3 regions of the Streptomyces sp. SL06 genome follow, and region 1 is predicted to be linked to each of the others. Evidence: riboswitches for the same ligand, from Rfam matches in the RefSeq annotation. Region 1 holds a riboswitch; each other region holds the start of a gene.

The links. A riboswitch is a leader RNA that binds a small molecule or an ion and turns the genes downstream of it on or off. The one in region 1 is predicted to bind cyclic di-AMP.
Region 2: another riboswitch for cyclic di-AMP. It lies ahead of AC4IHM_RS03865 (M23 family metallopeptidase); the one in region 1 lies ahead of AC4IHM_RS17745 (M23 family metallopeptidase).
Region 3: another riboswitch for cyclic di-AMP. It lies ahead of AC4IHM_RS19840 (transglycosylase family protein); the one in region 1 lies ahead of AC4IHM_RS17745 (M23 family metallopeptidase).

Annotation. Positions count from the first base shown of each region.
Region 1 covers NZ_JBSYOT010000002.1:3,868,535-3,872,782, forward strand. The annotation lists tRNA gene AC4IHM_RS17735 (tRNA-Met) at 1-51, shown strand, start outside; gene AC4IHM_RS17740 (PP2C family protein-serine/threonine phosphatase) at 251-1,501, shown strand; cyclic di-AMP (ydaO/yuaA leader) riboswitch at 1,695-1,852, shown strand; gene AC4IHM_RS17745 (M23 family metallopeptidase) at 1,863-2,897, shown strand; gene AC4IHM_RS17750 (aldo/keto reductase) at 3,045-3,989, shown strand; gene AC4IHM_RS17755 (PrsW family intramembrane metalloprotease) at 4,024-4,248, opposite strand, start outside.
Region 2 covers NZ_JBSYOT010000002.1:874,689-878,936, reverse strand. The annotation lists gene AC4IHM_RS03880 (helix-turn-helix domain-containing protein) at 1-225, shown strand, start outside; gene AC4IHM_RS03875 (DUF6126 family protein) at 222-341, shown strand; gene AC4IHM_RS03870 (tyrosine-protein phosphatase) at 364-1,161, opposite strand; cyclic di-AMP (ydaO/yuaA leader) riboswitch at 1,585-1,747, shown strand; partial or broken gene AC4IHM_RS03865 (M23 family metallopeptidase) at 1,750-2,692, shown strand; gene AC4IHM_RS03860 (SGNH/GDSL hydrolase family protein) at 2,898-3,683, shown strand; gene AC4IHM_RS03855 (carboxymuconolactone decarboxylase family protein) at 3,731-4,248, opposite strand, start outside.
Region 3 covers NZ_JBSYOT010000002.1:4,326,398-4,330,645, reverse strand. The annotation lists partial or broken gene eno (phosphopyruvate hydratase) at 1-575, opposite strand, end outside; gene AC4IHM_RS19840 (transglycosylase family protein) at 843-1,604, opposite strand; cyclic di-AMP (ydaO/yuaA leader) riboswitch at 1,608-1,774, opposite strand; gene AC4IHM_RS19835 (transglycosylase family protein) at 1,958-2,914, opposite strand; gene AC4IHM_RS19830 (cytochrome P450 family protein) at 3,057-4,248, opposite strand, start outside.

The sequences.
Region 1 (4,248 bases):
CTCGCTGGGCTCATAACCCAGAGGTCGCAGGTTCAAATCCTGTCCCCGCTACTGAAGGCCGAGGGCCGGAATCCTTGAGGATTCCGGCCCTCGGTGCGTTCCCGGCCCTTTCGCCCGTGGAGTCGGCGTCATCCGATCGGCACACGCGGCTCGCCCCCCGGCCCCGCTGCGGCAAACCTGGAGTACGGGACGGCAGGCGAGCGGCGTGGACGTGCGCGGTGGCGGGAGACGAGTGGTGCGGCCAGGTGACGTGGACGACGAGGGACCGTACGCCGGGTCCGGCGGCGGACTCCCCGGCGATCCCGTGCCCGCCCCGGGCCCCGGCGACGAGGTGCGGCTCCGCCCGCCCGGCCGGCCACCGTGGTCGTGGCGGTCCACGTACGGGCGGGCCCTGGCCCGCGCGCTCCCCGTGGTGCTGGTCGTCGTCGCCATCGTGTACGACCTGTTCACCCCGAGATACATCACCGCGGGCCCCTTCTACACCGCCGCACCCCTGGTCGCCGCCCCCGTCTACTCGCGCCGCGGTACGGCGATCACCGGTGCCACGGTGGTCGTCGCGGTCATCGCCCTGCAGCTCGGCAAGGGCGTCTTCCACTACGTCGACTCCCTCACCCAGGTGATCACCATCGCGACCGTCGCCGTCCTCGCCGTCCTGGTGAACGGCCTGGTCCGCCGCACCGACGAACGCCTCGTCTCGGTCCGTGAGATCGCCGAGGCCGCCCAGCACGCCGTGCTGCCCGAGCCCGCCGAGCGGATCGCCGGTCTCGAGATCGCCGCCCGCTACGAGGCCGCGCAGGCCGACGCCTTCATCGGCGGCGACCTGTACGCGGTGCAGGACAGCGCGCGCGGCGTCCGGCTCATCGTCGGGGACGTGCGGGGCAAGGGCATGGGTGCGGTCGCCGCCGTCGCCGTCGTGATCGGCGCCTTCCGGGAGGCCGCCGAGCAGGAGGCGACGCTGGAGGCGGTGGCACAGCGCCTGGAGCGGGCGCTGGCACGTGAGGACACCCGGCGCGACGAACTGGACGCCGCCGAGGGGTTCATCACCGCCGTCCTCGTCGAACTCCCGCACGGCGAGGGGATCGTCCGCGTCGTCAACCGCGGCCACCCGCCGCCCCTGCTGCTGTACGCCGACGGCACCCTGGGCCCGCTGCCGGTCCGGGAGTCGGCGCTGCCGCTGGGCATGGGCGACCTGGGCGTGTGGCCCGACCGGGCCGAGGAGGCCGCCTTCCCCGCCGGGGCCACGCTGCTGCTGTACACCGACGGGCTGTCGGAAGCCCGCAACGCCCGGGGGGAGTTCTACGATCCGCAGACGCGGCTGGCGGGCCGCGTCTTCCGTCATCCGATGACGCTGCTCGACACCCTCGCCGAGGATGTCCGCCTGCATTCCGGGGGCGGCATGACGGACGACATGGCGCTGCTCGCCGTACGCCGCCCCGGGAGCGACGATCCCGATCATCGTCACGAGCCGTCACGGAGTGAACTCCCTCCGCATAACAACTGACGTACCGTCAGAAGAAAACGGCGTGACGGGGAATACTCACGCCGGGCCAACTCGCCCGGTTTTCACCGGTCATGGGGGGTACGTGTGGCACGTTTCTGTTAATGATCAAGAGGAACGGCTGGAATCCGAGCCCCGCGTCTATTAACGTTCGATAACGCAGCGCGGTCGTCCCAGCCGTCACAGAAGGCGGCTCCGTGCGCACACGCCGAATCCCGCAAGGGAACCGGGGAACCACCACATTGGGGTGAATCGGGCGTATGGCGCCGTGGAGACACGGTCGGCACACGCGCGTAGGAGACCTTCCTGCTCCGAACCCGTCAGCTAACCCGGTAGGCGGAAGGAAGGAAAGGAGTGCGCCCACGTGGCGTCCAACAGGCCTGCCCCAGAGGCCCCGTTCGTGCCCGGAGGGCACGACACCGACACCTTCGGCCATGACGGACACCGCACCGAAGAGGGCCCCTGGGAAGAGTGGAATCCCACCGCGGAGTCCATCCGTCCGGTGCGCGGCCGGCACCGCGTCGCCAAGCAGCGCGGCGGGCTCGCGCGCAGCTCCACCGTTCTCGGTGTCGGTGTCATAGCCGCTGTCGGAGCGGGCGGCATGGCCAGCGCGCAGACCGGCAAGCCGCCGGTGTCGATCTCCATCCCCGACCTGCCGAACGTCGGCTCGCTCATCTCCGACGACGATCCGGAGCCGGAGGGCTCGGCCACCCCGCTCAGCAGCATCGGCGTGACCGCCACCGACACCGCGGACGGCACCGACGCCACCGACGCCGGTGAGACGCTGCGGGCCCGGATCATGGCGCAGGCCGAGCAGCAGCAGGCCCAGGTCGAGACCAAGGCCGCCGCCCAGGCCGTCGCCGTCGCCGAGAAGACGGCCACGGAGGCCGCCGCCAAGGCGGAGAAGGAGGCCGAGGCCAAGGCCGCCGCCGCCAAGAAGAAGGCGGAGGAGGAGGCCGCGAAGAAGGCCGAGGCCGAGCGGCTCGCGCAGCTGGCCAAGGAGTACACGCTGCCGACCTCCGCGTACACGATCTCCTCCACCTTCGGCCAGGCCGGCGCCTACTGGTCCTCCGGCTACCACACCGGCCTCGACTTCGCCGCCCCCACGGGCACCCTGCTCAAGGCGGTGCACAGCGGCACGATCACGTCGGCCGGCTGGGACGGGTCGTACGGCTACAAGACCGTGCTCACCCTCGACGACGGCACCGAACTCTGGTACGCCCACCAGTCCTCCATCAACGTCAGCGTCGGCCAGCAGGTCACCACCGGTGATGTCATCGGCCGCGTCGGCGCCACCGGCAATGTCACGGGTGCCCACCTCCACCTGGAGGTCCACCCGGACGGCGGCTCCGGCATCGACCCGATGGCATGGCTGCAGAGCAAGGGCCTCGCTCCCTGAGCCGCGGCGTTCCGCGCTCCCGCTGATCCCCGGCGGTCCTGACGGCAACCCCCCGAACGTCAGGGCTGCCGGTTCACGGTTCACGGTTCGCGGAATTTTCGCGTGTCCCCGGAATGATCGGATCCGGGGCGGTTGTTGACGCGTTACATGACTTCTCTGCGCAAGCTAGGCTCCTCCGACCTGGAGATCTTCCCCCTCGCCCTCGGCGGCAACGTCTTCGGCTGGACCGCCGACCGGGACCAGTCCTTCGCCGTCCTGGACGCCTACACGGCGGCCGGCGGCAACTTCGTCGACAGCGCCGACCTCTACTCCGCCTGGGTCGACGGCAACAGCGGCGGCGAGTCCGAGACCGTCATCGGCGAGTGGCTCGCCTCCCGCGGCAACCGCGGCGATGTCGTCGTCGCCACCAAGGTCGGCCTGCACCCCGACTACCAGGGCCTGTCCGCCGCGAACATCAAGGCGGCGGCCGACGCCTCGCTGCGCCGCCTGGGCACCGACCACATCGACCTCTACTACACCCACGCCGACAGGCCCGAGGTACCGGTGGAGGAGATCATCGGCGCGCTCGACGAGCTGGTGAAGGCGGGCAAGGTACGGCACATCGCCGCCTCCAACATCTCCGCCGAACGGCTCGCACAGTCCCTGGAGTTCTCCGAGCGCGAGGGCCTCGCCCGGTACGTCGCCCTCCAGCCCGAGTACAACCTGGTCTCACGCGACACGTACGAGGGCGAGCTGCGCGACCTCGCCGAGCGGGCGGGACTGGCCGCCGTGCCGTACTACTCCCTCGCGTCCGGCTTCCTCACCGGCAAGTACCGCTCCGGCGCGGCCGTCGACAGCCCGCGGGCGGGCGGTGCCGCGAAGCACCTGGAGACCGAGCGCGGCCGGCGCGTGCTCGCCGCCCTGGACGAGGTCGCCGAGGCCCACGACGCCCCCGTCGCCACGGTCGCCCTGGCCTGGCTGGCCGCGCAGCCGACGGTGGTCGCGCCGATCGCGTCCGCGCGCACGGTGGAGCAGCTGCCTGCGCTGCTCGGCGTGGCGGAGCTGCGTCTCACGGACGACGAGGTCGCGAAGCTGACGGAGGCCTCGGCCTGAGCCACCGCCGCGCCCGCCCGCGCCGGGGCGGGCGCTACGGCCGGTCGGGCGGGAAGTACGGGGCGTACGGCGCCGGGCGGGTGCTCCCGTACGGCGCGTACGACCACTGCGGCGGCGCGTACGACGGGTACGGCCCGTGCGGGTGGGCCGCCTGTGGTGCGGCCGTCTGCGGCAGGGGCGGTGCCGTCGCTCGGGCCGCGTAGTCCAGGGCCGGGCGCGCCACGTCCCGCCGCCGCCACAGGGCGTCCAGCAGTTCCCC
Region 2 (4,248 bases), 3.0 Mb from region 1:
GTGCTGCGGGGCCGGCTGCGGCTCCGGCTCGGGGACACCGTGCACCGGCTGGATCCGGGTGACAGCGCGCACTTCGACTCGCTGACCCCGCACCGGATCGCCGCCCAGGACGCCGACGGGGTCCAGCTTCTCTTCGTCCACACCCTGCTGCAGAGCCCGACGGCGGCCCTGTGTCTGGGACCCGCCACCACGCCGAACCACCTCACCGCCGGAGAGATGCCATGAGCGCCATGCAGGAGAAGTTCCCACGCGCCCTGTGGGTGCGCCTCATCGTCTACATCGCCCTGGGGCACGTCTTCGGCGCCTTCCTCTACCTGCTGTTCGAGGTCGGGGCCAAATAGCGGCCGCCCGCCAGCGGGTGGTTCAGTCGAGCAGCCGCTCGCGCAGCCGCTCCCGGGTCTGCGGTGCGAGCCGCAGACCCCGCTCCAGGTAGGCGTCCACCCCGCCCCAGGTCTCCTCGACGGTGTCGAGGGCCGCCGTCAGGTACTCGGCGCGCGCGTCGAACAGCGGACTGAGCAGCTCCATGACCTCGGGGGAGTAGGCGGAGGCGGCGGAGCCGCTGCGGCGCACCTTGTAGCGGCGGTGCGTGGCGTTCGACTTCAGGTAGTCGTCGACGACCGCATCGCGCTCGACGCCCAGGGCAAGCAGGGTGATGGCGATCGACAGGCCCGCGCGGTCCTTGCCGGCCGCGCAGTGCATCAGCGCGGGGACGCTGTCCTCGGCGAGCGAGTGCAGCACCAGGGAGTGCTCCGCCGTACGCTCCTTGATGATCGTGCGGTAGGAGCCGATCATCCGGTCGGCACCCTTGCTGCCCGCCAGGATCTCGCGCAGCTGGTCGAGGTCGCCGTCGCGGACCATCTTCCAGAACTCCGCGCCGTCGGCCGGGTCGCTCAGCGGCAGGTTCACATTGCGCACGCCCCGCAGCCCGACGTCCGGGCCCTCCAGCTTCTGGTCGGCCGCGTTGCGGAAGTCGAAGATCGTGTGCAGGCCCAGCGAGGACAGGAACGCGGCGTCCTCTCCCGTGGCGTGCGCCAGGTGACCGCTGCGGAACAGCACCCCTTCGCGCACCCGCCGCCCGTCCACGGTCGGCAGTCCGCCCACATCGCGGAAGTTGCGCACCCCGGCCAGCTCGGGTTCGGTCGACGGGACCTGCTGCGTCACGGGGACTCCTCCCACTCAGCCCCACCAGCGCTGTTCGCCGACGGGCACCACCCGACGATACGGCATGGGCTGTGCCCGGCAGCCGGTTGTCCACAGGGCATTGGGGAGGGTAAGCGGACTTCTGCCCGAATTGGCGCTTTAGTGATAACTGGCCCTGGAATGAGAGGGGGTGGGGAAGCAGCGCGTGAGCAGCGTCATATCCGTGACCGTGCGTTGCCCGTCATGCTCACGTAATTCTGCCGGTTTTCAAGGCTGTTCACATGAAACGCCATTCCCCGAATCGACGGAGTGTGACCGGCGATTCCCATAAAGGATCAACCGGAACAGCCGCCCGTGGAACCTTTCGCTTGTCCCTGTGCGTCCTGGTCGCTTACGTTCACCACCGATCCGGACGGACGCCTAATCCTGCCGCCGACCGGAGCATCTACTCGTCCACCACCCGTATACGGCAGGAGCGGGGGACCCACAGGTACAACTGCCTGTTCCGGTTCCCGGAACGGCTTGGGGTAAAGCCGCGTTTCGGCGCGGCCGGGCATCTCCAGCTCGCACCCGACAGCTCACCTCGCAGGCGCCGGAGAGGAATTCACCATGCCCGCGAAGGGTAAGCACCGCCGTACCAGGGCCATGCGCCTGACCCGCACCATCGCCGTCGCCGGAACCGGTGGCGCCGCGCTCGCTCTTCCGCTGATGGGCGCCGCCGGTGCCCACGCCGCTCCCGCCCACTCGGTTTCCGAGCAGGCCGCGCGGTCCATTTCGACGACGGCTCCGACGACGGCGAAGCAGGCCGCCGCGAACAGCGCCGAGAAGAAGTCCGCCGCACGCACGTACACCGTGCGCAGCGGTGACTACCTTGCGAAGATAGCCAACGAGCAGCATGTCGACGGCGGCTGGAAGAAGCTCTACTCGGACAACCGCGAGGCCGTCGGATCGGACCCCTCGCTGATCCACCCGGGCCTGAAGCTCTCGATCGACGGCGGGGCCGCCACGTCGCAGAAGCCGGCGACCGCGAAGCCGGCCGAGGAGGAGAAGCCCGCCTCCGAGAACGTCCGAGACATCCAAGTCGTCCAAGGCGTCCGAGTCGTCCGAGTCCTCCAACACGACCGCCCAGTCCGCCGCCACCACCAGCGGCTACACCAAGCCCGTGGTCAGCGGCAGCGTCGGTACCCCCTACCACCAGTCCGGCAGCATGTGGTCCAGCGGCTACCACACCGGCACGGACTTCGTCGTCCCGACCGGCACCTCGCTGAAGGCCGTCGGCGCGGGCACGGTCGTCTCCGCGGGCTGGGGCGGCGCGTACGGCAACCAGGTCGTCATCCAGCTCGCCGACGGCTACTACGCCCAGTACGCCCACCTCTCCTCGCTCTCCGTCTCGGCCGGCCAGACGGTGACGGTGGGCCAGCAGGTCGGCCTCTCGGGTGCCACCGGCAACGTGACCGGCCCGCACCTGCACTTCGAGATCCGCACCACGCCGAACTACGGCTCGGACGTGGACCCGCTGGCCTACCTGCGCTCGCACGGCGTCTCCGTCTGACGGAGATCGCGGCGCCGCCCGCGCACCACCGAAGGCCGGACCCCGATCCCCGGGTCCGGCCTTCGGCGTTATTCCTGAATTGACGAACACTTTAGGAGTGGCCTTTATCACCGCACGTCAATCCCTTCCTACGGTCGCGTAGGTCACATTCCAGGGTGAATCATGGGCCGATGTGGCAGACGATTCGAAGAGTGGCAGCAGAGCAGTGATCGGGTCGTACGTGGCGGTGGGGGACAGCTTCACCGAAGGCGTCGGCGACCCCGGACCCGACGGGGCGTACGTCGGCTGGGCCGACCGGTTCGCCGTACTGCTCGCGGACCGGCGCCCCGAGGGCGATTTCACCTACACGAACCTCGCCGTGCGCGGCAGGCTCCTCGACCAGATCGTGACGGAACAGATCCCGCGGGTCGCCGAACTCGCGCCGGACCTGGTCTCCTTCGCCGCCGGCGGCAACGACATCCTGCGCCCCGGCACCGACCCCGACGAAGTGGCCGAGCGGTTCGAACGGGCGGTGGCCGCGCTGGACTCCGCCGCCGGCACGGTCCTCGTGACGACCGGGTTCGACACCCGCGGAGTGCCCGTCCTCAAGCGTCTGCGCGGCAAGATCGCCACGTACAACGGGCATGTCCGCGCGATCGCCGACCGCTACGGCTGCCCGGTGCTCGACCTGTGGTCGCTCAGGAGCGTCCAGGACCGCAGGGCGTGGGACGCCGACCGGCTGCACCTGTCGCCGGAGGGCCACACGCGCGTGGCGCTGCGCGCCGGCCAGGCCCTCGGCCTGCGCGTCCCGGCCGACCCGGACCAGCCCTGGCCGCCCCTGCCGCCCCGCGGCACGCTGGACGTGCGGCGCGACGACGTGCACTGGGCACGCGAGTACCTGGTGCCGTGGATCGGACGCCGGCTGCGCGGCGAGTCCTCGGGCGACCATGTGATCGCCAAGGGGACGCTGTCGCCGGACGACATCAGGACCCGGATCGAGGCGGTGGCCTGACGGCCGCCGCGGGACGCGGGGTGCGGAACACCGGTGGCGGGCGCGGCTCAGTCCGTCGTGGCGCCGGCCGCGCCCGCGCGCCCCGCCGCGGGCAGGTCGCAGGAGTCCTTGAAGCCCTGGCTGGTCAGGCCGAGCGCCGAGTTCATGCGGGAGCGCAGGTTCTCCACGGCGACCATGGCCGTCAGCTCCACGAACGCGGGCTCGCCGAGCCGGGCACGCAGCCGTTCGGCGAGATCGTCGCCCACGGTGGGCGGAGTCGCCGTCATCGCCTCGGCGTACTCCATGACGTCCCGCTCCAGCGGCGTGTAGACGTCGCTCTCCCGCCACACCGGCACGTCACGGAGCCTGCGCGGGTCCATGCCGCGCTCGGCGCTCTCCCAGTAGCCGAAGTCCATGCACCAGGAGCAGCCGATCGAGGCCGCCGAGGCCATCACGGCGAGCGCCTTCAGCTCGGAGTCCAGCCGGTTCCACCCGGCCACCGAACGCTCGAACCGCAGGTAGCCCCGGAGCACGCGCGGGTTGTGCGCGAGCGCCTTGCCGGGGTCGAGGACCTTGCCGTAGACGC
Region 3 (4,248 bases), 460 kb from region 1:
ACCTTCTTCAGCGTGTGGTAGACCTCGGCGCCCCAGCGCAGCGCCTCGGAGAAGGACTCGGCGCCGATCGGAGCGATCATGAACTCCTGGATGTCCACATTGGAGTCGGCGTGCGAGCCGCCGTTCAGGATGTTCATCATCGGCACCGGCAGCAGGTGCGCGTTGGGGCCGCCCAGGTAGCGGAAGAGCGGCAGGTCGCTGGCCTCGGAGGCGGCGTGGGCGACGGCGAGGGAGACGCCGAGGATGGCGTTGGCGCCGAGCGAGCCCTTGTTGTCGGTGGCGTCCAGGTCGAACATGGCCTGGTCGATCAGGCGCTGCTCGGTGGCGTCGTAGCCGACCAGCTCCGGGCCGATCTGCTCGATGACGGCGAGGACGGCCTTCTCGACGCCCTTGCCCTGGTAGCGGTTGGGGTCGCCGTCCCGCAGCTCGATGGCCTCGAAGGCGCCCGTGGAGGCGCCGGAGGGAACGGCGGCACGACCCGTGCTGCCGTCGTCGAGGCCGACCTCGACCTCGACCGTGGGGTTGCCTCGGGAGTCCAGGATTTCCCGGGCTACGACGACGTCGATGGACGGCACGAGCATCTCCTTCTTCAATGTGACGCTTCGGTGTGACGCGCGGGTCCGCAGGACCGCAGCGGCTCTGCGGGACGAGCCTAACCGGCTCCGGGCGATCGGCCAGCCCATCGCCCGCCCGCCGGACCGAACCGAGAGTAAATTGTTTCCGAACGAAACAAATCCGCTCCCCCAACCCGGGCCGGACCCGGAGGCGGGACAGGCGCGAAAATCCCGCCCCGGTGCGTACGGGGGAACACGCACCGGAGCGGGAGACAGGGGCGCCGCGGTCTACTTGAGGTGCAGCTGCTGGCCCGGGTAGATCAGGTCGGCGTCGTCGACGATGTCGTCGTTCAGCTTGAACAGCTTCGCCCAGCCGCCCTTGACGTGGTGGCCCTCGGCGATCGAGCTGAGGGTGTCGCCCTTGACGACCTTGTACTCGCCGTCGCCCTTCTCGACCTTCTTGCCGGTCGGGGTGGTGACGGTCTTCTTGACGGCCGGGCGCTCGGAGGAGCGGGAGGCCTTCTGCCCGGTGGAGCGCTCGGTGGTGGAGCCGCTGCTCTGGCCCTGCGCGCTCTCGGAGCTGCTGGAGCCGCCGGAGCTGCTGGAACCGCTGGAGGAGCTGCCGGAGTTCTGCGAGGAGCCGCCCTGGCTGCTGGTGGAGCCGCCGCCGGTGTACGCGGCGCCCGACAGGCCGGTGCCGCAGACCGGCCAGGCACCCTTGCCCTGGCCCGCGAGGACCTTCTCGGCGATCTCGATCTGCTGCGCCTTGCTCGCCCGGTCGGCGCTGGAGGCGTACTGCGTACCGCCGTAGGCGGCCCAGGTGGAGGCGGAGAACTGCAGGCCGCCGTAGTAACCGTTGCCGGTGTTTATGGACCAGTTGCCGCCGGACTCGCACTGGGCGACGGTGTCCCACTCGGAGCCGGTGGCGGCGGAGGCGCTGCCGACCGCCATCAGCGGGGCGGCGACGGCGGCACCGGTGACGCCGGCGACGGCGATGACGCGGGTGGCCTTGGACGGGCGGCGGTGCTTGCCCTTGCCGGAAAACAGCATGGTTGATCCCCTCACCGACGCCTACGAGGTGAGCTGTCGGGTTCGGGCCGGTTGAGTTGCCCGGCCGGGTTCCTCGCGGAACTCGGCTTCACCCCTAGCCGCACCGGCCGAACTGCCCGGTGCGGCACCTACCTTGGGTCCCCCGCTCCTGCCTGCGGCGCTTGACGCGACGACTGTTCCCGGACGGCCGCTGGCAGGATTCGGCGTTGCGGCAGCCGGAGCCCGCGATGGCGAGCGGTCCTGACCGTAGCCACGCCCTCCGCGGATTTTCAAAGACGATCACGGCTTCTGAGACCTATCTCTCACGAGATCCAAAACGGACATACGATCCCGAACCGTGACGTGAACTCCCTCTACTTTTCGTCTGATTCGCCCGGGACCGTGAGCGTCTGACCGGGCAGGATGTGGTCCGGGTCGACCCCGACGACCTTCTCGTTGCCGGTGTAGAGCGCACGCCATCCGCCGTCGAGGCCGAGGGAGTCGGCGATGTCCCAGAGACTGTCGCCGGAGCGGACGGTGTAGGTGCCGTCCGCGACCTCCCGCGGGTCACTCTCGCCGCGCGAGGCGTGCCGCCCCGAGTCGGGCGTACGTCCGTCCGCCGAGCCCTCGTCGGCGCTGTCGCCGCGGTGCCGGCCGGGGCTGGACGAGCCGCCGGCGCCCCGGGGTTCACTGCTCGCGGACAGGCCGGATTCAGGGGATGTGTCCGACTTGGTGGATTCATCCTCATCGTCGGACGAGGAATCAGAAGGGGACGAAGCGGACGAGGAAGAGGGCGAGGGGGACGAAGAGGGCGCTTCGGAAGCCGAGCCCGACGAGCCCGATGAACCTGACGAACCCGACGACTCGGGCGAGTCGGACGCATCGGGGGCGTCCGACTCCCCCGAGCCCTCCGCTCCCGCCGACGAGTCGTCACCCGCCGCGCCCGTGCCCGCCGGGTCGCTGCCCAGACCCGCGACCAGGCCGCAGGTCGGCCAGGCGGCGATGCCCCGCTCCGCGTGTATCTTCTCGGCGATTCTTATCTGCTGGGAGCGGCTGGCCTCGTCGGCGCTCGGGGCGTAGTCGAGTCCGCCGTAGCGCTCCCAGAGGTCCTGGGACAGCTGGAGGCCGCCGTAGTACCCGTTGCCGCTGTTCTCGCTCCAGGCTCCGCCGGTCTCGCACTCGGCGACCCGGTCCCAGGTCGCCGCGTCGGCCGCGTGGGCGCCGGTGGCGCCGAGGAGCGGGATCGCGATGGCGGAGCCGGTCACTCCGGCGGCGACGACCAGGGCGGGAGCCTGGCGGGGGCGGCGGTGACGACCGTTCCCGGAGAGCATGCGACGACCTTTCACAAGACGACGGGGACGCGCGGTGGATGACGCTCGACACCGCGCTGATCCGTGAAGGTATAGGCAGATGATCGCTTGTCACAAGTTCATCCCGCACAGATCACGTGAAGATCACAGAGGTGAGCGTGTGTCACTTTTCCGTCGGCGACGGACCGTTGCCGGACGATGACGCGGACGGTGTGAACGAGACGGGCAAGCTTCGCAGACCTCGCATGATGAGCCCGCCGCGGCGGCGCAGTTCGGCCGGTTCACCGGCCAGGCGCAGATCCGGCAGCCGGGTGAGGAGCGTGGCCAGCGCGGTCTGCCCCTCCAGCCGGGCGAGCGGGGCGCCGAGGCAGTAGTGGATGCCGTGGCCGTACCCGAGGTGCTGGGTGTCCCGGCGGGAGAGGTCCAGGGTGTCGGGGTCCGTGAACCGCTCCGGGTCCCGGTCGGCGGCGGCGAGGACGACGAGGACGGGATCGCCGGTCTCGATGGCCTCGCCGCCGATGGTGAGCGGCCGGGTGGCGAAGCGCCAGGTGGCCAGCTCCACCGGTCCGTCGTAGCGCAGGAGTTCCTCCACCCCGGTCTCCAGCAGGCCGCGCTCGCCGGCCGCGAGGGAGGTCTGGAGGCGGGCCCGCTGCTCGGGTTGGGTGAGCAGGGCGTACGTGCCGTTGCCGATGAGGTTGACCGTGGTCTCGAAACCCGCGAACAGCAGGATGAAGGCCATCGCCGCGGCCTCGTTCTCGCTGAGGTGCTCACCGTGGTCGGAGGCGCGGATCAGGCCGGAGATGAGGTCCTCGCCGGGGCCCGGCTCGGGCGGCAGCGCCGCGCGCTTGCGGTGGATGAGATCGGCGAGGTAGGCGCGCATCTTCTTCACCGACCGCGCGACTCCGCCCCGCGGGCCCTTGCCGTGACGGATCATCATGCCCGCCCAGTCCCGGAAGTCGTCCTGGTCCTCGCGGGGCACGCCGAGCAGGTCGCAGATGGCGTAGATGGGCAGCGGGAAGGCGAACTCGTGGATCAGGTCGGCGGAGCCGGTGCCCGCGAACCCGTCGATGAGGTCGTCGGCGAGTTCCCGCACCCGGGGCGCGAACTCGGCGACCCGGCGGGGTGTGAACGCCTTGCTGACCAGCCGCCGCAGCCTCGTGTGGTCCGGCGGGTCGATGTTCAGCAGGTGGGTCGTCAACTCGGCCTGCCGCTCCCCGGGAATGCCGGTCTTGCCCCGGGCGTGGGCGGGCTCGTGGTGGTGCGCCGGGTTCTTGGACAGCCGCGGGTCGGCGAGGGCCTGCCTGGCATCGGCGTACCGGGTGACCAGCCAGGCCTCCACCCCGCTGGGCAGCCGC